4 regions of the Desulfurispirillum alkaliphilum genome follow, and region 1 is predicted to be linked to each of the others. Evidence: riboswitches for the same ligand, from Rfam matches in the RefSeq annotation. Region 1 holds a riboswitch; each other region holds the start of a gene.

The links. A riboswitch is a leader RNA that binds a small molecule or an ion and turns the genes downstream of it on or off. The one in region 1 is predicted to bind cobalamin.
Region 2: another riboswitch for cobalamin. It lies ahead of metE (5-methyltetrahydropteroyltriglutamate--homocysteine S-methyltransferase); the one in region 1 lies ahead of ACZ46I_RS06135 (ribonucleoside triphosphate reductase).
Region 3: another riboswitch for cobalamin. It lies ahead of ACZ46I_RS09260 (TonB-dependent receptor domain-containing protein); the one in region 1 lies ahead of ACZ46I_RS06135 (ribonucleoside triphosphate reductase).
Region 4: another riboswitch for cobalamin. It lies ahead of ACZ46I_RS10805 (hypothetical protein); the one in region 1 lies ahead of ACZ46I_RS06135 (ribonucleoside triphosphate reductase).

The regions. Positions count from the first base shown of each region.
Region 1 covers NZ_AP042405.1:1,340,061-1,345,739, reverse strand. Annotated here, with positions in the region: gene ACZ46I_RS06145 (anaerobic ribonucleoside-triphosphate reductase activating protein) at 1-605, opposite strand, end outside; gene nrdD (anaerobic ribonucleoside-triphosphate reductase) at 602-775, opposite strand; gene ACZ46I_RS06135 (ribonucleoside triphosphate reductase) at 772-2,838, opposite strand; cobalamin riboswitch at 3,019-3,211, opposite strand; gene ACZ46I_RS06130 (bacterioferritin) at 3,310-3,807, shown strand; gene ACZ46I_RS06125 (RNA polymerase sigma factor) at 4,069-4,584, shown strand; gene ACZ46I_RS06120 (FecR family protein) at 4,581-5,564, shown strand.
Region 2 covers NZ_AP042405.1:1,572,821-1,578,499, forward strand. Annotated here, with positions in the region: gene ACZ46I_RS07100 (MotA/TolQ/ExbB proton channel family protein) at 1-447, shown strand, start outside; gene ACZ46I_RS07105 (ExbD/TolR family protein) at 447-851, shown strand; gene ACZ46I_RS07110 (energy transducer TonB) at 817-1,566, shown strand; gene metE (5-methyltetrahydropteroyltriglutamate--homocysteine S-methyltransferase) at 1,625-3,925, opposite strand; cobalamin riboswitch at 4,138-4,311, opposite strand; gene ACZ46I_RS07120 (alpha/beta hydrolase) at 4,579-5,223, shown strand; gene ACZ46I_RS07125 (alpha/beta fold hydrolase) at 5,208-5,528, shown strand.
Region 3 covers NZ_AP042405.1:2,050,962-2,056,640, forward strand. Annotated here, with positions in the region: gene ACZ46I_RS09245 (ABC transporter ATP-binding protein) at 1-326, opposite strand, end outside; gene ACZ46I_RS09250 (FecCD family ABC transporter permease) at 323-1,309, opposite strand; gene ACZ46I_RS09255 (cobalamin-binding protein) at 1,314-2,195, opposite strand; gene ACZ46I_RS09260 (TonB-dependent receptor domain-containing protein) at 2,195-4,045, opposite strand; cobalamin riboswitch at 4,151-4,331, opposite strand; gene ACZ46I_RS09265 (hypothetical protein) at 4,672-5,313, shown strand; gene mltG (endolytic transglycosylase MltG) at 5,321-5,679, shown strand, end outside.
Region 4 covers NZ_AP042405.1:2,398,346-2,404,024, forward strand. Annotated here, with positions in the region: gene ACZ46I_RS10785 (PAS domain S-box protein) at 1-1,417, opposite strand, end outside; gene ACZ46I_RS10790 (energy-coupling factor ABC transporter ATP-binding protein) at 1,809-2,561, opposite strand; gene cbiQ (cobalt ECF transporter T component CbiQ) at 2,554-3,303, opposite strand; gene cbiM (cobalt transporter CbiM) at 3,312-3,965, opposite strand; gene ACZ46I_RS10805 (hypothetical protein) at 3,952-4,428, opposite strand; cobalamin riboswitch at 4,582-4,759, opposite strand; gene ACZ46I_RS10810 (hypothetical protein) at 4,821-5,570, opposite strand.

The DNA.
Region 1 (5,679 bases):
AAGCGTTTATCCAGCATGGGGGCGCGGTCGCGCAGAAACTGCAGGGCCAGGGGAGCGCTGCCGCAGTGGGCGGCCAGGGCGCGCAGTTCTTCGGGTTCGGGCAGTTTCCAGAGGGTGTGGCGCAGTTCAAAGGGGATGCTGGCGCTGCGCAGATGGGCCAGGCTGGTCAGCAGAGGCTGTATGCTGGTGCAGGCGCGGGTGATGTGGGCCATGTCGGCATCATTAAAGGCTTTGACGTCTACGGCCACAAAGTCCACCAGTTCCTGTTCCAGCACCTGTTTCAGGCGATGGGGCAGGGTGCCGTTGGTGTCGAGTTTGATCCGGATCTTGCGGCTGCGCAGCTGTTGCAGCAGGGTTTCAAGTTCCCGCTGAAAAAGGGGCTCGCCGCCGGTGATGGCGACGGCCCCGATCTGGTGCCGGTCAATGTATTCCAGCAGCTGGTCCTGGCGGCTCCTTCCGGGCTGTCCCAGGACGAGTGCGGGATTGTGGCAGTAGCGGCAGCGCAGGTTGCAGCCGTGGGTGAAGACGGTGGTGGCGATTTCACCGGGAAAGTCCAGCAGACTGACGGGGGTGAAATCGGCCACCAGGGTGGGCGTGTGGCTCATGGGTTGACCGCAAAGGTCTCCCGCTTGCCGAATTCCTCTTTTTTGCCTTCGTTCCAGTGGTTGGTGGGGCTGTGGTAGCCCACGACACGGCTGTAGATGTCGCAGGGGGTTCCTTTGATGCTGGCAAGTTGTTCTTCCAGTTGTTGAATCTGTGCTTCGCGCTGGCTCATGAGTGTGCTCCTGTCAGATTGATTTCGTGCAGGCCGTCCTGGCCTTTGAGTTCGGTAATCCGGGTCTGAATTTCCTGCCGCTGTTCCTGGGCGCAGTGGGGGCAGTGGGTGTGCTCGCCCTTGAGGTAGCCGTGAACGGGGCAGATGGAAAATGTCGGTGTGATGGTGATGTAGGGCAGGTGGTAGCGCCGGGTGATGGTGTCCAGCAGTTTGCCCACGGTGGTGCCGTCCTCCACGGCTTCGCCCAGGAAGATGTGGAAGACGGTCCCCCCGGTGTAGAGGGGCTGCAGCTGATCCTGATGGTCCAGGGCGGCAAAGAGGTCGCGGGTTTTCTCCACCGGTATCTGGGTGGAGTTGGTGTAGTAGGGGCGCTCTTCAGTACCGGAGGTGATGATGCCGGGAAGGGTCTGGCGGTCCTTGCGGGCCAGGCGGAACGAGGTGCCTTCGGCGGGGGTGGCCTCCAGGTTGTAGAGCACGTCTTCCTCCAGCTGGAACTGTCCCAGGCGCTCCCGCATGAATTCCATGACGCGGCGGGAAAATTCCAGTCCTTCGGGGTGGGTGATATCCACGCCGATAAAGTTCAGCAGCGCTTCGTTCATGCCGATGATGCCGATGGTGTTGAAGTGGTTTCGCCAGTACTCGCCAAAGCGCTGGTGAATGTCCTGCAGGTAAAAGCGGGAATAGGGGTAGAGGCCGTTTTCCGTCAGGCGTTCCAGGGCCTTGCGTTTGATTTTGAGGCTGTCGCGGGCCAGCTCCATCAGCTCGGCCAGCCGCTCAAAGAAGGCCGTTTCGCTGTCCACGCTGTGGGCGATGCGGGGCAGGTTGATGGTTACCACGCCAATGGAGCCGGTCAGGGGATTGGCGCCAAAGAGTCCGCCACCGCGCTTGTGCAGTTCCCGATTGTCCAGACGCAGGCGACAGCACATGCTGCGCGCGTCGTCGGGGCTCATGTCGCTGTTGACGAAGTTGGCAAAATAGGGGATGCCGTACTTGGCGGTAATCTCCATCAGCCTGCCCACCATGGGGTGCTGCCAGTCGAAGTCGCGGCTGACGTTATAGGTGGGAATGGGGAAGGTGAAGACGCGCCCTTTGGCGTCGCCTTCCATCATCACTTCCATGAAGGCCTGGTTGAGCATGAACATCTCTTCCTGAAACTCCCCGTAGGTGCGTTCCTGGGGCTTTCCGCCTATGATGACTGGCTCGTCGCGGTGGGTGGAGGGGACGTACAGGTCCATGGTCAGGTTGGTGAAGGGCGTCTGAAATCCCACGCGGGTGGGGATATTCAGGTTGAAGACGAACTCCTGCATGGCCTGCTTCACTTCGGGGTAGGTCAGCTGGTCATAGGCGATAAAGGGTGCCAGGCAGGTATCGAAATTGGCAAAGGCCTGGGCCCCCGCGGCTTCCCCCTGCAGGGTGTAGAAGAAGTTGACCACCTGACCCAGGGCCGAGCGCAGGTGTTTGGCCGGCTTGCTCTCCACCTTGCCGGCCACGCCGCGAAAGCCGCGCACCAGCAGATCCTTCAGATCCCAGCCGCAGCAGTACACCGCCAGCAGCCCCAGATCGTGAATGTGAAAGTCGCCACGGGAGTGGGCTTCCTGCACCTGGCGCGGATAGATCTTATTGAGCCAGTAGCGGGCGGTGATGGTGGAAGAGATGTAGTTGTTGAGCCCCTGCAGCGCATAGGTGGTGTTGCTGTTTTCGTTGACCCGCCAGTCGCTGCCGCCCAGGTAGGATTCCACGATGCTCTCCAGACCTTCGAAGCTTTCGGTCATGGCCCGCATGTCGGCGCGCTGGTGGCGGTAGATGATATAGGCTTTGGCGGTTTTGGCGTGGCCACCCTCGATGAGAACCTTTTCCACGCAGTCCTGCACCTGCTCTACGGTGCAGGAACCGTACTGGCCGTACTGGTCCACCAGGGCGCGCAGCACCTGCAGGGAGAGGGCCGAGGCAATGTTACGGTCGCTGCCGCCCACCGAACGGGCGGCCTTGAAGATGGCAGTGGCGATGCGCTCCTGGTCGAAGGGGACAAAACGACCATCGCGCTTCATGACAGTAGTGATCATAGTTCAGGCTCCGTGGCTTCCGCCACTGTCCGTCCGCGAAGACGGCACATCATCCCGGCAAATATCCGGGCAGGCAGTGGCAGGGGTACGCATGTGATAAAAGAAATGGGTACGTGGGCCGCAGAGCGCTGGCTACAAAAGACGGGAACGTGAAGACAGAACTTCCATAGGAACATCCCTCCGCTGTGTGTTCTCGGGGCAGGTATCCTGGCTCGCCATCATCCTCAGCTCCGCCTTCCCGTGTTGTCACAGTGGCGCATGGAGCCTTGTCCGGCTTACAGTTGCGGGGGCAGCGACGGATTTTCACCGCACTTCCCTGAATCCCGGATCGATATAGTGCCCTGCCTCTGCGACCATGTCAACGGAAGATTTCCCACCCCCGGCTTCCCTTGATTGCCACGGGTTTCTGGAGTAGTATCTGCCCATCGGACTCGCATATTTTTATCCATCTCGAATATCAGGAGGCATTCCATGCATGAAAAAAGTATAGCTCTGCTGAACAAGGCCGTATCTGAAGAAATCGCCGCGCTCCACCAGTATATGTATTTCCACTTTCACTGTGACGACCAGGGCTACGACCTGCTGGCCGGGCTCTTCAAGCGCACCGCCATCGAAGAGATGATCCACGTGGAGCGTCTGGCCGAGCGCATCCTCTTCCTGGGTGGCGATGTGGAAATGAAAGCCGGCTCCAATGTCATTCCAGAACAGGACGTGAATAAAATGCTGGAAATGGCTGCCAAAATGGAAGAGCAGAGCGCCATGGACTATAACCGCTGGGCCAACGAGTGCGGCACCAACGCCGACTCGGTCTCCAAGAAACTCTTCGAGGATCTGGTCATGGATGAAGAGCGTCACTACGACCAGTATGACAACGAAATCGACAACCTCAAGCGTTTTGGCGAAAACTACCTGGCCCTGCAGTCCATTGAGCGCAGCAAGAGCCGCAGCGCCGGACAGCCCGCAGAGTAAAACCCCTCAGAACATGTATATCCAGGGAGCGTCAGCCGGCGCTCCCTGTTTCTTTTGCTGGCCACGGCACCCCTTCACCCCTGCGACAGCCTCACCCACAGCACTTTCCTGCTGAAATGCCCGAATACCCTTGACAGAGGATCGAAAAAAGCGCTAGAAAGTTTGCGTAAACTAACATGATCGCCCGTGCCTCCACACTCACCAGAAGGTGAAGCAGCGTGAACGCGACGCACCCGGAAGAGCGACTGGAAGAGGGCATCCATGTCAGATCAGAATCCCCACGACATCTACCGCAACCACCACAAGGATATCCTGCGCTATTTCTCCAGCCGCGTATCCTCTTCCGGAACAGCGGCAGACCTGACCCAGGAAACCTTCCTGCGCCTGCTGCGCAGCTCCATTTCCCTGCTCAATCCCAAAGCGTACCTGCTGAAAGTTGCCCACAATGTACTGATCGACTACTATCGATCCGCGAGCCACATGCCCGTGGAGGATATCAGCCCCGAAGAGCTGGAAAGTGCCATGGGCCGGGCCCCCTCAGCCGAGGACACCGCTTTGTCCCGTGAAGAGCTGGCAATCCTCATGGATGCCATTGCGGAACTGCCCCCCAGGGCCAGGGAAGTCTTCCGGCTCAAGCGCCTGGAAGGGTTGAGTTACAGCGAAATCGGACAACAGCTTGGCATCACGCGCAGCACTATCATGGAACATATGGCCCGCGCCCTCACCCACTGCACCAGACGCCTGGATGAGTACGCCACGCAACAGGAGAAATCATGAGCCAGCACCCGGAGACCTCCTTCACCCCGGATCTTTCATCACCCCAGAACCAGTGTCCAGACGAGCAGGCCATCGCCTGGCTTGTACGCCTGCAGGACGACCAGGCCAGCGAAACCGACCGCCGCGCCTGGTCCGCGTGGATGGACCAGAACCCCATCCACGCCCAATCCTGGCGGAAAATACAGCGCATCTGGCACGGCATGGAGGACCTGGCCCCGCGCCGGGCCAGTACCACCTTCCGCCACCGGGCACTCCGGCAACGCGCCTGGTCCACCCTGGCCACCGCCGCCGCCGTCCTTCTGGTGGTCGCAGGCATCACAAGTATCAGCCTGCACCACTCTCCCGGTCTGCACTGCCTGGGCGCAGACTACTGCACCCGTGCCGGTGAGCTGCGCCAGATTACCCTGGCAGACGGCTCCCGCATCTCCCTGGGGGCCGCTTCGGCCATCAGCGTCCAGATGGAAAACCACCAGCGCCAGGTAACCCTGCGCCATGGCGAAGGGTTCTTTGACGTTGCCCCCGACACAACTCCTTTCCGGGTAAAAGCCGCCGCAGGCGAAGTCCGCGTGCTGGGCACCAGCTTCAACCTGCGCCTCGAGCCCGCTGGCGCCAGGGTCGCCGTGGCCAGCGGCCAGGTGGAAGTTGACACCCTGGGGCACCAGGTAACCCTGAACCCCGGCCAGGTACTGCACTACGACACCAGCCGTCTCCAGCGCCTGCCCGACGTGGATGTCAACAGCATCGGCCTGTGGCGCCAGAAGCGCCTGCTCTACCAGAACACCCCGCTGGGTGAAGTCCTGCGCGACCTGGAGCGCTACCACACCGCCCGCTTCAGCGTCGACCCGGACGTGGCCGCCATCCCGGTAACCGGAATATTCAGCGCCAGCGACCCCGAAGCAGCCCTGATCAGCATCGTCAACAGCTTTCCCGTGCGCATGAGCCGCTACACCCATTTTTTCATCCGCATATCCGCCAACTGACTGATGCCGCAACCGCACGAAACAACAGGGGCTCACCCTCGCCATAAACATTAGCTTCGTTGAATTTTTAAAGATTGTGCAAAAAATGTTTTCACCGGCCCGTACATTTTGCATG
Region 2 (5,679 bases), 230 kb from region 1:
GAGCTGTGCGGCACCACCACGAATCCCCTGACCCAGATTGTGGCCAGTGTGGTGAAAACCCACGCTGAGCACTCCCAGGATCTGCGGGCGGAAGTGGCTTACCTCTTCCACCGCAACTTTGAGCGGGTGAACAAGCACGTGACCTACCTGCGGTTGATTGCGGTGATATCACCGCTGCTGGGGCTCATGGGCACCATGGTGGGCATGGTGCGGGTGTTTCAGGAGATTGCCGCCAGTGCCGTTCCCCAGCAGGATATGCTGGCCGCCGGTATCTGGGAGGCCATTCTGACCACTATCCTGGGGCTGGGCATCGCTGTGCCCACCCTGGTGTTCTACTATGTGCTGAGCCTGAAACTTAAAGGCTTTCGCATTGAAGCCATTGAGCACAGCTACCGGGCAGTGGAGCTGCTGGACGTGCGCTGCCCGGTGGAGCGGGAGGCATCCTGATGCACTGTCCCTTTGATCATGACGACGATCTCATGGATGAGCGCATCGACCTGACCCCGCTGATCGATGCGGTTTTCCTGCTGCTTATCTTCTTTATCATGGCCACCACTTTTCTGCGCCCGGCCCTGGAAGTCAGCCTGCCCGACAGCGAGAGCGCGGCAACCCTGGAGCAGCGCGATTGGCTGGTAATCACCATTGCCAGGGATGGGAACATCTACCATGGCGATGACGTGATACCGCGCTCGGAAGTGGCGGCACTGCTTCAGCATCACCCCGACAAACCTCTGAACTTTTATGTGGATAAACATGCGCCTTTTGAATCTTTCGCCCATGTGGTGGATCAGGCTCAGGCCCAGGGAAGAGTGGACTTTGTGGTCACGACTCTTCCCCATGACCGACGCTGAGTCGTATGAACGCCTCAGCTCCCGTCTGGCCCTGCTGCTGACCGTCCTGCTTGGCATCAGCCTGCTGGCAGCCATGGCTGCCCCTGAGCCTGCGGCGCGTGAGCCGCTGCGCCCACCGGCGCAGCCACTCACCATGGCCTTCGCGTCACCACCTGCGTTGCCGGAGATTCCCAGTCCCCCACCGCCACCGGTCGTCAAGCCCGTGACCCTGCCCGAACCACCGGCAGAAAGAGTTCCGGTGAACCCCGTGCCGGTTCCCGCAGAGCCGATACCGGAAGTTGCGCCTGAACCCGAAACTGTCGTTCAGGAAGCTGAACAGGAACAGGTTCCGGACGAAGTAATTCCGGAAATTGCCGAAGTGCCACCAGCGGATTTTGAAGCGGTGGCTGAGGCGAATGCCCCCGTCAGCCAGGCTGCGCATGAATCCCACCGGCAGGCAGACCTGCTGGATGAATTGCTGCGCGCCGTGGAGTCGGAGAAGTTCTACCCCCTGCCAGCGCGGCGCATGGGCCTGGAAGGGGAGTTGATGATTACGGTCACTCTCGACGAACAGGGTCGCCTGGTGGAGTTTCTCATCGAAGAGCAGGGCAGCCACCGCCTGCTCAGACGTGCCGCCGAACAAACCCTGGAGCGGGTCGCCCGCTCCTTTGTGGCCGACCTTTCCGGGTCATCACCGGAGTCCCTGCGCTTCCCCCTGCGCTATGTGCTTGAGTGAGAAGCGTGGACTGCCCTGTTTTCCGGTGGGTTCAGCATTTTCCTTCAGGCCGTCACGATTACGATTGGCTGGCGGCCATTGCAGGACTCAGGGCTGAGCGCATGGCGGTGGCGGCGCTGACCATGTTATGAATGCTGGCGCGAACCTCTGGCCAGGTGCGGGTTTTCAGTCCGCAGTCCGGGTTTACCCAGAGGCGTTCTGCGGGAAGGATCTGCAGCGCGCGGCAGAGGAGACTGGATATCTCTTCCACCGATGGAATGCGTGGACTGTGGATGTCCCAGATACCGGGGCCGATGTCATTGGGATAGCGGACATTCTGGAAGGCCTGAAGGAGCTCCATGTGGCTGCGGCTCGCTTCAATGCTTATGACATCGGCATCCATGAAAGCCAGCCATTCCACAATGTGATTGAAATCGCTGTAGCACATATGGGTGTGAATCTGTGTGTGCTTCCGGACTCCTGAGGTGGTCAGTCGAAAGGCATCAACAGCCCAGGAAAGAGAGTCGCGCCACTGTTCCCGTCGCAGGGGAAGTCCTTCGCGCAAAGCGGCTTCATCAACCTGGATGATTCCTATACCAGCCTCTTCCAGATCAAGCACTTCAGCGCGCATGGCAAGAGCCAGTTGCAGGCACGTCTCGCGGCGTGGTTGATCGTCGCGTACAAAACTCCAGTTCAGCAGGGTTACCGGGCCGGTAAGCATACCTTTGACCGGTTTTCCTGTCAGGGATTGAGCATACTGGGTCCATTGTACGCTGATGGGATGCGGTCGCTCCACGTCGCCGTAGAGAACCGGTGGTTTGACGCAGCGGCTGCCATAGCTCTGTACCCAGCCGTGGCGGGTAAAACAGAAACCCTCCAGGTGCTCAGCAAAGTACTCCACCATGTCGGTACGTTCGAATTCTCCATGCACAAAAACATCAAGGCCGGACTCTTCCTGGAAGTCAATGACCTGACAGATGTATTCCTTGATCGTCTGTTGATAATCTTCCGCGGTTATGTGCCCCTGGCGGAAGCGATGACGGACTGCCCGGATTTCCGGTGTCTGCGGGAAAGATCCTATGGTCGTAGTCGGCAGCAGGGGCAGGTTGAAACGTTCACTCTGGGCGAGGCGCCGCTGATCAGAGGTCTCCTGACGCACAGAGATTTCGGGGGTGAGGGCTTCCATCTGGTGTCGTACGGATTGACGCCTGACGCGTTTGCTGCCTGCCCGTGCCGCCAACGCCTGGCGATTCTCCTCGAAGGATGCCGCGACTGGTTTGCCGGCAAGGGCGGAGCGCAGCAGATTCAGTTCGCCGCACTTCTGGCGGGCAAAGGCAAGCCAGTTGAAAATTTCCGGATCCAGCTCATGCTCCAGTTCAAGGTCAACGGGAACATGGAGTAAAGAGCAGGAGGTTCCCAGCATGACCTGCTCTTCGCCAATCCACTGTGACGCGTATTCGGCTACCTCGCGTGCCTGGTCAAGATCGGTGCGCCACACATTGCGGCCGTCCACCAGCCCCAGAGAGAGATACCTGGATGTTGGCCACTGGCTCAGGAGGGCGGGCAGCTGATCCGGCGCGCTTACCATGTCGACATGCAGGCCAGCGACAGGCAGATCCAGAGCCAGTTCCAGGTTTTCTTCCAGGCCGCCAAAATAGGTGGCTACCAGTATCCGCGCCGGGTTTGCCGCGTTTTGCAGGCGCTTGTATACGGCCGTGAATTCAGCACGGGCCGCCCTGGGGAGATCACTGGCCAGGATGGGCTCATCCAGTTGAATCCACTGGCAGCAAGCGGCAAGTCGGGTGAGAATAGTCTCGTACACTGAGACGAGGGCATCCAGATGCTGCCAGCGGTCAAAACCTTCCACCGTCTCCTTGCCCAGGGCCAGAAATGTGAAGGGGCCGGGGAGTACGGGCTTGGCGGGAAAACCTGCCTGGATCGCCTCTTCAAGGTGATCAAAAAGATCACTGCTGGAGAGCCGGAACTGCTGCTTTGGAAAGAACTCCGGCACGATATAGTGATAATTGGTATTGAACCATTTCGTCATTTCCATGGCTGGAGCACTCGCATTGCCCCTCACTCCACGTGCCATAAAGAAGCGCGTATCCAGGTCTGCCTGTTCACCTTCCCGGCGGAAGCGTTCAGGTACTGCACCCACCATGGCGATCATGTCGAGCATGTGGTCGTAAAAGGAGAAATCTCCTACGGGCACCAGGTCAATACCGGCGCGCCTCTGAAGTTGCCAGTGCAGACGGCGCAGAACGCGGCCATCGGCCTGAAGGCTCTCCAGGGTGGCTGTTCCCTTCCAGTAGGCTTCAAGAATGGTTTTCAGTTCACGGCGTGAACCCATACGGGGAAATCCAAGTGTGTGCGTCAGCATAGTCAGCTCCTTTTCTGGAATTGGTACCCAAAGTAAAGGCACTGACAGCGCTCAGCGTGCATATTCCCGATGACGGACATACACGCAGAAAACGCAAAACCCATCCCCTGCTGGCAGGAAATGGGTGTAAGGAAGAGTTATCGCGAATCTGCAGCGGTGTTCAGCCATGAGCAGAATTCGTGTACCCCTGCTCTACACCCTGGCGCGAGGTGCTGTCAGGCCTGAGAACAGGGCGTCTTCTGGCTTCCGGCTTTTTTCGCTCCATGGCCTTCCCAGATAACTATCCAGTGACCATGCAGCATGTGTCCGGTTACAGCGGCGCGTCCGCGACGGATTTTCACCGTCTTCCGTTTCCTGCTCTCGAATCTGTAATGGGAGGGAGGGTTTTCACCAGTAATACGGGATCTGCCCTCATCTGTCTCTATGGATACCGCACTCTGGCATGGCAGGTCAACCGGTAAAATGCAATTGGAATGGCGTGCCATTCCTGGAGTCACGCTTTGGTGGTTCTGCCTTCTGCGGGCATGGACATTCTCAACGGAGGAAGGTATGGTGAATTTTCTTAGGAGGCATGTTTGCCTGGAGGTGTCATGGGCTCTCTGAGTTTTTCAGGTCGCCGTGTACAAGTGTTGCGTTTTCTGTTGGTGTTCTCAGTGATCCTGGGAGTTTACGCCGAAGTGTCCGCTGGGAGCCACGCGGTGGATATTCACCTGCAGACTGCCACGGGTACGCTGCGCGGTACCCTGCAGTTGCCGGAAGCGGCGGGGAAAACGGCGGCGGTGGCGCTGATTATTGCTGGTTCCGGTCCCACGGATCGCGACGGAAACACCGTGGGGCTGCCGGGGCGAAACAACAGTCTGAAGATGCTGGCTGAGGAGTTGGCGCGTGCGGGCTATGCTTCCGTGCGTTATGACAAGCGGGGCATCGGGGCCAGCAACCAGGCGGCACTGGATGAGTCGCAGCTACGGCTGGACACCTATGTTCAGGATGCCGCCAGCTGGATGGAAATGCTTGTCGCCGATTCGCGTTTTGACTGTGTTGTGGTTATCGGTCACAGCGAGGGAGCCCTGATCGGCATATTGGCAGCTCAGCAGCAGCCACACTGCGCCCGTGTCACCCTTGCCAGCCCGTCAGGAAGTGCCGCAGATCTGCTGCGCCACCAGTTTCCGGGCTTTTGCCGACGGATCTTGAGCGTGCAGCGGCGGCGATTATCCGGTCCCTCGAAATGGGGGAGACGGTGCCGGTTGTGCCGCAGGAACTGGCCCTTCTGTTCCGTGAGAGTGTGCAGCCATACCTGATCTCCTGGTTTCCTTACCAGCCTGCCGAGGAGCTGCAGAAACTGAGTACTCCCGTTGCCATCTTCCATGGGCAGACCGACATGCAGGTGCCGGTCGCTGAGGCTCAGGCGCTTCAGGCGGCGAATCCCGACGCGCGGCTTCATGTGATTCCCGGCATGAATCATATTCTCAAGCTGGTTGAAGACGATCCGCAGGCGCAGCGGATTTCCTATGAAAATCCGGATGTGCCGCTGGCACCGGAACTGGTGCGGCAGCTGGTGAATTTTCTGAATGAAGCCCTCGTGCCAGCAGAGGAGCTGCCATAGGCTCTGCGAACCTGCAGAACCCAGATATCCCATCCGGGAGCCGGTATGGCTGCTGTTGCCAGAATATGCAGAGGAGATAGCCCGCACGTGTCTGCGTGTTCCGTGGTTGATTCCTCCGGCGGCCTGTGTCACTGTACGGTCTTCTGAAGGC
Region 3 (5,679 bases), 710 kb from region 1:
GTGCCCGTCAGCCCCAGGCGGGCGAAGCGGGCCATGCTGACCATCTCCTCCACCGTATAGCCAAAGAGGGGCTGTTCCGACTGGGAAACCACGGCGCAGCGGCGGGCCATTTCCCGGCGCTTGATGGCATGGGGCGGCTGCCCCTGCCAGCTCACCGTGCCCTGCTGGGGTTTCAGCACGCCGCGCAGCAGCTTCAGCAGGGTGGATTTGCCGCAGCCGTTGGGGCCAAGGATGCTGACGATCTCCCCCTGGCTGATGGTCATGGTGATGTCCCGCAGCACCGGGTTCGGGCCATAGGCAAAGTGCAGGTTTTCAAGGTGAATCACAGGTGCACCTCCCGCCGCCGCAGCAGGTAGAGGAAGCAGGGAGCGCCGATGATGGCGGTGATCACGCCCACGGGCAACTGGGCCGGGGCGAAGATGGTGCGTGCGATGGTGTCGGCCAGCAGCAGAAAGGTCGCCCCCAGCAGGGCCGAAGCGGGCAGCAGGAAGCGATGGTTCGGCCCCCACAGCAGGCGCACCACATGGGGAATCACCAGCCCCACAAAGCCGATCAGTCCCGCCAGTGCCACCGCCGTGGCTGTCAGCAGCCCCGCCGCAAAGAAGATCCCCAGCCGCGCCCAGGCCACACTCAGGCCCAGGTCAGCCGCGCTCTCCTCCCCCTGGGTGAAGATATCCAGAGCGGGAGCCATCAGCCACAATCCACCACAGGCCAGCAGTACACCCACAGCACCCGGCAGCAGCCAGCGGGTGTTTTCGGCGCTCAGGTCGCCCGCCAGCCAGAAGATGGCCCCGCGCACACTGTCGGCGGGCATGCTCCACAGCACAAACAGCAACAGGGCCGCCGCCAGGCTGCCCACCATGACACCCGCCAGAATCAGGGTCGGGGCCGCCGTGCGCTGGGTGCCCCCCACCAGATAGACCACCAGCAGCGCCAGCAGGGCACCGCCAAAGGCCAGGGCTGGCACGCTGAAGGTGAGCCACATGCCGAGGGCAAAGGCGCTGACGGCTCCCAGGGCGGCACCACCGGAAACTCCCAGAATATACGGATCGGCCAGAGGATTGCGCAGAACCGCCTGGAATGCTGCCCCCGCCACAGAGAGGGCGGCCCCCACCAGGAGGGCTAAAAGGCTGCGGGGCAGGCGGATTTCCTGCACGATGGTGCGATGAATATCCTCTGTACCCGTGCTGAACAGGGCGCTCCACACCTGCCCCGGCCCGATGTCGTAGGGGCCGGTGGTCAGGGATATACCCAGGCTCAGCAGCAGAGCCAGGGACAGAATCGCGAGGGACAGGGTGGCGCGCAGCATATGCCTACTCCTTCCCGTGCAGGGCCTGGTGCAGGGCTTCCAGACCCTGAACCAGGCGGGGGCCGGGGCGATGCACCCAGTCGGAGTGAATGCTGACAATGCGGTTCTGCTGTACGGCCTGCAGCTGGGGCCAGGCCAGGAAGTATTCGTGGGAAGTGGAATAGGCGGTGTGGGGCGTGGCGACAATCACCTCGGGATCGATGGCCAGCAACCCCTCGATGCCCCAGGTGGGATAGCGGGAAGGGCCGTCGGGCACCACATTGATGCCACCCGCCACCCGCAGCAGGTCGTCGGTCATGGTGCCGGGTCCGGCCACCACCAGGGGATTGACCATAACGCTGAAGAGCACACGGGGCGGCACCTTACCGGCAGCCCGCTCCTCCACCGCGCGGATGCGCTGTTCCATGGACGTTGCCAGCTCTTCCGCCTGGGCAGCCCTGCCCGCCACACGGCCCACGCCGCGCAGGGAAGCAACCACTTCCGCCATGGTGCCGGGATTGACCACATAGACCGCAATGCCCATGCGCTGCAGGCGCTCCACAAAACCGGGCCGGTGCATCTCCGCCGAAGCGAAGACCAGGTTGGGGCGGGCGGCCACAATGGCCTCCAGGCTGGGGTCCGAGTAGGCCCCCATCTGGGGTTTGCGGCGCGCCTCGGCGGGATAGTCGCAGAAGTCAGTTACGCCGACCAATTGCCCATCGGCCCCGATGGCGAAGAGGATTTCCGTCACACTGGGCACCAGGGAGACAATGCGCTGGGGTGGGCTGTCCAGCCGTACGCTGCGCCCCATATCATCTGTCCACTGGCCCGCAACGGCAGACCAGTGGAGGGTGGTGAGGCACAGCAGGACCAGCAGGGCCCGTATGGTGACAGTCCGGCCGTTCATCAGAAGCGGTAGCTGGCGTACAGATAGGCGCTGCGGCCGGGGGTGTTATAGGTCGCCACTTCTTCGTACTCCTTGTCCAGAACGTTTTCTATACGGGCCTGCAAGAGCCAGTTGGGGGCAATGTCATACTCGCCCCGCAGGTGCAGCAGCCCATAGCCGGGCAGGCGCACCGTGTTGGCCCCATCGTCGTAGCGCTCGCTGAAGCCCTGGGCCGTAACGCCCACGCGGGCCTTGCCGAAGTCGCCATCCAGGTTCACCGTCGCCATCTGCTCCGCGCGGCGGGCCAGAAGATTGCCCGAATCCCGGTCTTTGGGATCCTGCAGGGTAATGGCGGCGCTGATGTTCCACTGGCTGGTCAGCCGGTAGCCCCCATCCAGTTCCACCCCGTCAATGCGGGCGCGACTGATGTTCTCCGCTGGCCAGCCGCTGATCATATTGTCAATTTCCGTGCGGAAAATACTGGTGCGCCAGTAGGCATTCGGCAGGGACTGCTGCAGCGAAATCTCGTAACTGGTTGATTCCTCAGGTTTCAGGTCGGGGTTTCCACCGCCCCAACCCCAGGGATCGGGGTAGTACAGCTCGTTAAAGGTGGGGGCGCGGAAGGCCGTACCATAGTTCAGGTCCAGCTTCAGATCGTGGGGAAGGCGCAGGCCATAGCCAGCGTTGTACGTGGTGTGGCTGCCGAACTGTTCATTATCGTCGTAGCGCACACCCACCAGGATGCTGTGGTTCATATGCTCCAGCTGGTACTGGGTGAAAAGGGCGCTGTTATCGCGGCTGCGCTCGTCGTAGTCCGTGTCGCTGCGCACCTTGTCCTTCGTGTAGTCGTTACCGATGGTAAGCACGTCGCTGTCGCGCAGGAAGAGGTCGCCCTGCACGCTGAACTGCTGTTGTTTGGTGTCAAAGAGGCTGGAGAAAGTGCCATCCAGAAAGTTTTCTGAACGATCCTGGCTCTGGCTGGCCTGAGCAGTCACACTGAGCGTATCTGTGGGCAGCAGGTGCAGGGTGAGGCCCAGGGCCTGCTGAATAAAGTCGGCAGAGTTCTGACTTGTGCCGTCATACTCGCTCTCACCCTCGGCATGCAACCCGGTGAATTGCAGGGAATTGCCCGGTGAAAACTCATGGCCGAAGCGCACACTCAGGGAATCCTCCCGGTAGCCATCCTTGTCCGGTTCATCGGGGGTATTGCCCCAGCCAAAAGCGTCGGGGACATCGTTCTTCTGGGCATCAATGCCGTCACTGCGCAGGTGCCCGATACCCAGGCTGTAGTGGCTGTTGCCGCTGGCCGTGGCAAAAAAGGCCCGCCCTTCAGCAGTGCCGTGGCTGCCACCGCCCACCGTGACCTCGCCCCGCGTACCGGCCTCGCCGCTGCGGGTGAACACCTGAATAACCCCACCCACGGCATCGGCCCCATAGAGGGTGGAGCGGGGACCGCGTACCACCTCGACGCGGTCAATCTGACTGAGGGGAATATACTGGAGGGAAGCGGCTCCCGTAGTAGCCGAACGAATGCGGATACCGTCAACCAGCACCAGGGTCTGGTTGGTGCTCGTACCCCGCAGATAGATACTGGTGTTTGTCCCCAGACCACCATCCTGATTCACCTGCACCCCCGGAATGGTCGCCAGCAAATCGGGCAGGCTCTGGTACTGGCCACGCTCAATCTCCTCGCGGGTGATAACCGTGACCGAAGCCAGGGTTTCATCCACGGTCTGGGCCGTGCGGGTGGCGGTGACGACGGTGGTCTCCAGTCTGACGGGGGCTGCCTCTTCGGCAAGGACGGATACCGCTGCAAAGGACATCAGTGATGCACTGATGGCAGCGGGATACAACAAGGAACCAATACGCATGAAAATGCCTCCTGTGTATCCCGGTTGTGGGGAGGACGCAGGAGGCGTTATGGCTGTGTTCAGCAATAGACCTGCAGCACCCACCTTCCATACCCGGGAAGGATAGTGTAGTGACCCTTTCCGGCAGGTCTCCTGGCTCACGATTCGTCCTCCGGATCGCCTTCCCGGCCCGTGGCCAGTGGCATGTGATCCCTTGTCGTCGCTTACAGTGGCGGGTCCGCGGGGGATTTACACCCCTCTTCCCTTTTCATCCACACCTGTGGACACCGGAAAAAAGCTCGAACAGCTTAAAGAGTGCAGCGGGGGGATGTCAAGTGCTCATCACACATGGCGCTTGAGTGCGGGCGGCAGGGAAACCGGAGAAGTGAACCATGGAAAGCACGGAGGGCACGAAAGGAACCGCGAATGGAAAGGCAGGGTCTCACCCCCGTTCGCTGCGCTCACGGGGGTCGCAAAGCCCGCCAAGGTAAGGCAAGGGAGATTAACCACGGAAGGCGGCACCAAAAGTGGGTGTCCTTTTATAGTAGTGTTCTCGTTTTAAACTGTCCTCTTGACGGGAAAGCTTACCTCATTACTTGCATTTTCCCCGATATTTCCCGTATCTTGGCGCGATGAAAATTGCACCCATGAACCATACCAACCAGGTATTCCTCCACTTCCGAAGCCAGGGCAGCAAAGTTGAGCGCTACGGACTGGTGGAGCATACCGGAGTCCAGGCCATTGCGGGAAGCCTCTTCCATGAATGGATAAGAACTCCCGAAACCTCTGACATTTCCTCACTGGAAGGCATTCCCTTCTGTTACAGCGAAAACATCTACTTTCTTCAGAGCGACGGACAGGTCACCCACCATAAATCCGCGGCCCACTTCCGGACGGATATCCTCGCGCCCTCCATGGGTGAACCAGTTCTCCATATTGCCCTGGTTTGCGGCAATCGATGCGGCTATGGCTCAAGCAGCCAGATGCGTATCCTGGGGTTCACATGGCTGGCAGACCACCAGTGCGCAGCCTCGCCCTGTTATGCTGCGCAGACGCTACAGCTTTCGAGCTTCCTTCTGTGTTCGGCTCCCAAAGCCCTGGAAGTGGAGACGACAGCAGGCAGACAAGTGCTTCCCTTCGACTCCGGGATGCTTTTTCCTCTGGCAGGACAGATGGGAAGTGCGTATACTTTTTACCCCGGAGATATCATCGCCCTGCCGGTTACTCCACCAGTTCCCCCTGTGACCGCCGTCTTCTGCGGCAACCACAGAGAACCCCTGATCAGGTGAAACCCACATGAAAGCCCTTGTACTGACAGTGCTGGCCCTGCTGCTTCTGGGGGCCCCACTAAGCTATTATGCCTATACCTCCATCATTCACAGGCCATTGCCGCTGGCAGAGCCCGTTATCACAGAAATACCCCGTGGCGCGTCCCTCAACCGGATCGCTTCCATCCTCGAAGAGGATGGAGTGCTGCCGTCAAAGCTCCCCTTTGTGCTGTACAATCGCCTGCACCGCAACACCCTGAAAAGCGGAGAGTACCTGTTCCCCGCTGAAATATCACTGGCAGGCGCGTCGGCGATACTCATGCAGGGCATCCCCTATCAGCGTTCATTCACGGTCACCGAAGGAACAACCTATCGCGATATCCTCAT
Region 4 (5,679 bases), 1.1 Mb from region 1:
CAGCTTCTATTTCCTTCACCATGCGGATGCTGAAGTCCTGCAACATGATTTCATGTTCTTTGTGCTCCGTAATATCATCGGCAACTCCAACCCAGCCAGTAAACTCACCTCGATCATCGTGAAGAGGAAAGGTGCGGGCATGGATCCAGCGAACCCGGCCATCAGCGCGAATAATGCGATACTCAAGGTCAAAACCCAGCCTCTGCTCACTCAGGGTGTATATGGTTTCCTGGGTCGCCGCTCGATCATCCGGATGAAGCGCATTCAGGAAAGAAGCAGGAGCATCATAGAGACTTTGACAACTGTAGCCCCAAACCTTTTCATAGGCGGGACTGATGTAGTTGACACAGTCGGGGGAACTTACCCAGAAGACCGTATCCGTGTGCTCCGCGAATTGTTGAAGCCACAGCTGACTTTGATCCAGGTGGCGCTTCGCCTCGTGCAGTGCCGTAATATCAATGGCCGTCGTCACGACCATTGAGGGCTCAGGGATATCGTGAAAAAAGAGGGGCTCACTGTTGCACAGCAACCAGGTAACCTGTTGATTTTGATGTACAACACCCATAACCACATTGCGCTGGGGAAGCCCAGTGCGCAGGGCTTTCTGGGTCGGACGTTCCTCACTGGGAAAATCCGAACCGTCTGGATAGATAGCTGGGCGATTCAGTCGGGTCATGCTGCTTCCCAGCAACTGACCAGGCTCAAGACCCAGTATGCGTTCAATAGCAGGATTACAGGAAACAATGGTGCCATCAGCCTGCTGAATTGTCACCCCCTCGTTCATAACCCCGATAACGGCCCGATAGCGCTCTTCGCTCTCGCGCAGCGCGTCCTCGGATGCCTTGCGCCGGGTGATATCCTGGCACGTTGCCAGCACGGTCAATTTCCCGTTAATGGTGATGGTCTTCAGGGTCACCTCTTCCCAGAGGGGGAGACCGCTGACATGATGGCGTTTCCACTCCACACACAGGGAACCTTCTGCGACGGCTCTGCGCACCAGCTCTCTGGCGTCAGCCAAGGAATACGGTGACGCACTCCAAGAAGACTCTGCGTTGAGATCAGCAGTGGCAGCTACGCCAGAGGATTCCAGTGCCGCCGAATTGGCATCCAGGATTTCCGCTGTAACGGGATGGAAAATGAGCACCCTGGCGCTCAGACTGTCCAGCAGTTCACGATAGAGGCGCTTTTGGGAAGCCAGCCGCAGACTCAGCTGAATATGCAAAGCTCCAAGAACTGCCGCCAGCAGCAGCAGTACCGTAAGAGTCGGAAGCGCGAAGGGATGATACTGGCGCAGGTGTTCACAGGAAAAAACAGCCGGTGGTGGGGTGGCACTGGCAGCGGCAGGGAGAAAAACCCAAAGAAGAAATGCGGCGAAGGTGACTACGAATATACGACTCACGAAAAAACGAAGTACCATAACCACCCACTATTGAGAACTCTCGACAGTTTGTAACAGATTATGCCGCTCACCACAACTTCTAACAGATTGACGAAATACCTCACATCAGCAGGCAATCGAAAATACACCGCTGCCGGACGTGGACAAATCGCGGAAAGAGGTGGAGTCTCCTGCATAGCAGTGACGAGCAATGCCAGGCAACGCAGCTGATGGGTGCTTTACCGTTGCGGAACACTATGAACGCAGAGCTTGCCGCCACGGCAGAGGCAAATACAAACCAAAAGCCAGGAAGGGCGGGAGTCTGCGGACCCAAAGTCGTGGAAGCCACTCACGCGTACAGTGAGGACAAAGTCAAGGGACGGCATCTTTCATCCTGATTCGGTTGCGAAAGCTGCGCTGTGGTGTTCTCTCAGTGGTGGTGCAGGAGCTGGTGAGGTACCAGTGAGTGGGGCTTTTCCTGTCCATGGGCGCACATCAACCCTTCATCGGCCATAATCGCTCGGGGTTCGCCATCGGCCACGATAGCACCATCATCTATCAGGATCACCCTGGTACAGACCTCCAGAATCAGCTCCAGGTCGTGGGAAGCCAACAGCATGGCGTGGCGAGAGCGTTGCAGCAGACCGATAAGCTGGCGGCGAGAGCGTATATCGAGACTGGCACTGGGCTCATCATAGAGCACCAGACGGGGCTCCATGGCCAGAGCACCGGCGATGGCAACCATGCGCTTCTGGCCCACGGAAAGATGGTGCACCGCCTTCTGGGCAAACGCGGATGTTCCCGTCCGCTCCAGAGCGTCAGCTACCCGCTTTTCCACAGTGACATTATCCAGCCCCATGTTGCGAGGACCAAATGCCACATCTTCACGAACTGTCGGGCAGAAGAGCTGATCGTCGGACTGCTGAAAGACCAAAGCCATGTCAGGATGAAACTGCCCGATTCGCAATGGCTTTCCCATAAAGTCAATACAGCCCTGCTCTGCCGCGAGAATACCGCTGATCAGCAGAAACAACGTACTCTTCCCTGCTCCGTTGGGCCCGATCACACCGACTTTTTCTTCAGGCAGAACTTCCAGATTCAGAGCTCTGATGACATGGGGCGTATCGGGATAGGAGAAGCACAGCCCTTCAATACGCAGTACCGGAGTATGAGATTCAGCCATGGGAATATCCTGCCTGTAATTGAAGAAATATAATAAACGCGCAGACCACAAGCACCAGCCCCAGCAACACCAGGTGGCGCCAGGGAGGAAACGGGTGACCTGTCGGTCTGCCCAGGTGGTAGCCACGCAGGATCATCGCCTGGTAGACCCGCTGGGAACGCTCATGGCTGCGCAGAAACAGACTGCCCCACAGCCAGGCCATGGTGCGCAGTGACAGAAGTGACCATGGTTTTATCGAGTAACCGCGCAGGGTCATGGCGGTGGTCATGCGTCCATGGTCATCGGCAATGACATGGAAATACCTCAGCACAAGCCCGGCCATATCGGCCATCACCGGCGGCAGCCCCAGGGACTTCAAGGTATTTATTGTTACCTCCAGGGGCATGGTTCCTATCATCGCGAACACCACCATCATGATGGCATAAAAGCGGGCCGCAATCAAAAGAGCGGCGTGCGTCCCCTCACGGGAGACACTGACCATCCCGAGATCCAACAGCACCGTCTGGCCACCAGCAAAGGGGAGGAAAATCACCATGGCCACAATAATGAACGATGGCAGACGCAGACGGTTGAAGAGGGCCATTGGCCCAAGGCCCGCCAGCACTGAACACGCAAACCCAACCCCCAGAATCAGTGGCAGCAAATGCAGCGCTTTGACAAAGGAAAAGCTGAAGGCCAGCACCAGGGCAGCCAGCAAACGACAACGCGGATCCCAACGGTGGAGAAAACAAAAACACCCCATGGATCGTGCTATGCCTCCATGTTTTCGTCGAGCAGCGCAGGGCTGGTTCGCTGAAAATAGTGCACCAGCCAGGCACAGAAGGCACCCTCCAGGAGGACTAAAGGAATATGCACCAGCACCAGGACGAGCAGAGCCGCCCGTTCAGCGGCAGCGTCTATATGTACTGGCATCCACAGGAGTACGGTTGATGCAAAAATGATGACTGCCAGCACCGACCCCAGGGAGCCCACAAAAAAAGCCAGTCCGAGATACAGGTGGTTGCCGCCACGCATGGCCACAGGACGCATCATCCGATAAACCCCACTGGCCACCAGTGCAGGAATACCAATGATCAGGGAATTTATGCCTATGGTGGTCAGCCCGCCATGGCCCAGCATGATTGCCTGCAGAAAAATGGCGATGACCACCGCTGGCAGCGCGTAATAGCCCAGCATAACACCCAGTATGCCACTGAGCATAAGGTGCGCGCTGGTGGGAGGGATGGGAATATGCACAGTGGAGAGGACGAAGAAAGCTGCCGTAAACAGCGCCGCGCGGGGAATCCCTTCCCGGGGGTCTGCCATGCGGTTGATTCTTGCCACTGCCACCGCCGTCAGGCCAATAGTGAGCGCAAAGGCTCCAACAGTTACCGGCAGTGGCAATATGCCGTCAGGAATATGCATGACTCTTCTTTCCTTTGCGGAAATAGAGCGCCGTTCCCACAGCACCCCAGACGACCAGGCCGAACATGAGAAGGGTGCGCAGTCTTCCTGTTTCTGTACGGGAAGTAATGGTAATATCCTCATCGCCCAGATCAACATGGATCATGGCCCCATGGCCCGCCTGTCGCAGCTGAATGCTCCAGGTACCTGAAATCTGCTGATCCGGGGTAACGCGCACATGCCCCTGCTCATCGGCCACAGTGGTCAGCCAGGGCGTGCGGGGATTCTGAGGCGAAAAGACCACCACCTGGGCGCCAGCCATGGGCGTGCCATCCTCATAGATAGCTTCCACGAAGATCACCCTCTGGATTTCCGTACGGGTAACCACACCATGGGCATGGGCAATACCCGAGCTCAACAGAAAAGCACAGAGAACCAGCAGGGCAAACCGCATTGACACGGTAGTGCCCGAAACGATTACCATCGGTGATATTCCGGAATATCTGGGGGAACAACAAGAGCTCGCACTGGACATAAAAAAGCCTCCTGGGATCTGCCCCGGATACGGAAGAACCCAGAAGGCGTCGTGGCTGTTAACCCCAACGTCTCTGCGCACCCGCCTTCCATACCCGGGAAGGGTCGTGTGTACTTTCCGGCAGGTCTCCTGGCTTGCGAATCATCCTCCAGATCGCCTTCCCGGCACGGGCCAGTGGCTTGTGATCCATCGTCATCGCTTACAGTGGCGGGTCCGCGGGGGATTTGCACCCCTCTTCCCTTTTCACCCGGATACGGGCACCGAAAATGAGAACTAAACGTGTTTACGGTACCTGTACCCATTTGTCAAGATACCTGCCATTGCACCTCTTCAGCAGTGACTCAGTGCCATTGGACACTGCAGTGTCCTTCGCCGGCATGACCCACATGCATACCCTGAAGCTTCAGTCTGTCAGCGCCAGCGGCGAAAACAGCAAAGCCGATACCTTCGAGATTCACATCATCGTCAGCATCCTTGTCGGCTCTGCCGAATATATGATCAAAGTGAAACGTCATTTCCAGATCACCGTCTTCGTCCTTACTGACAAATCCTTTGCGCTCATCACCCACAAATTCGCCACAGCGATAGGTGGCAACGTCATCGGAAGTTATCTGAAAGCTGACACTGCGACCATCCTTCCGGGCGGTGCCAATCAGCACCATAGACGCTCCCTTGAGCATGCCCGACTCCGCCTTGACAACCTGCCAGGAAAGGGCATTGTAGTGACCAGGCGTGACGTTCTCAACGACACCTACCAGCACTGGTGGCTCTTCCACGCTGCCGCGGGCCAGGTCAACCACATGAACCCCTTCCAGGGAAGCCTTGGCGCTGTAGGTGATGGCATCGGCCACCTCGGGGTCAAAGGGCGGGGTAGTCTGGTAGGCCGTGATATTCTGGAGCACCACAAAGGCGTGGTCAAAATTCAGCTGCCAGCCATCCTTGGTGAGTTTCGGACTCATAAACCCCTCGGTTATCAGTTCTTCGCCATTGGCAAAGAATTTCAGCGTTCCGGCAGAAGCCATGCTGAAGCATGACAGCAGCGCCAGGGTGCTGGCCAGGAAAAGCCCGGTAGATCGCATTGTTTTCTTCATGGAAAATCTCCCTGCAACGTGCATATACACGGTATTTCCTGCCACAACTACGCTTTATCGCTCGAAAAAGTCAAGAAAAATATTACGAAATTTATTTTCGTGTCACCCC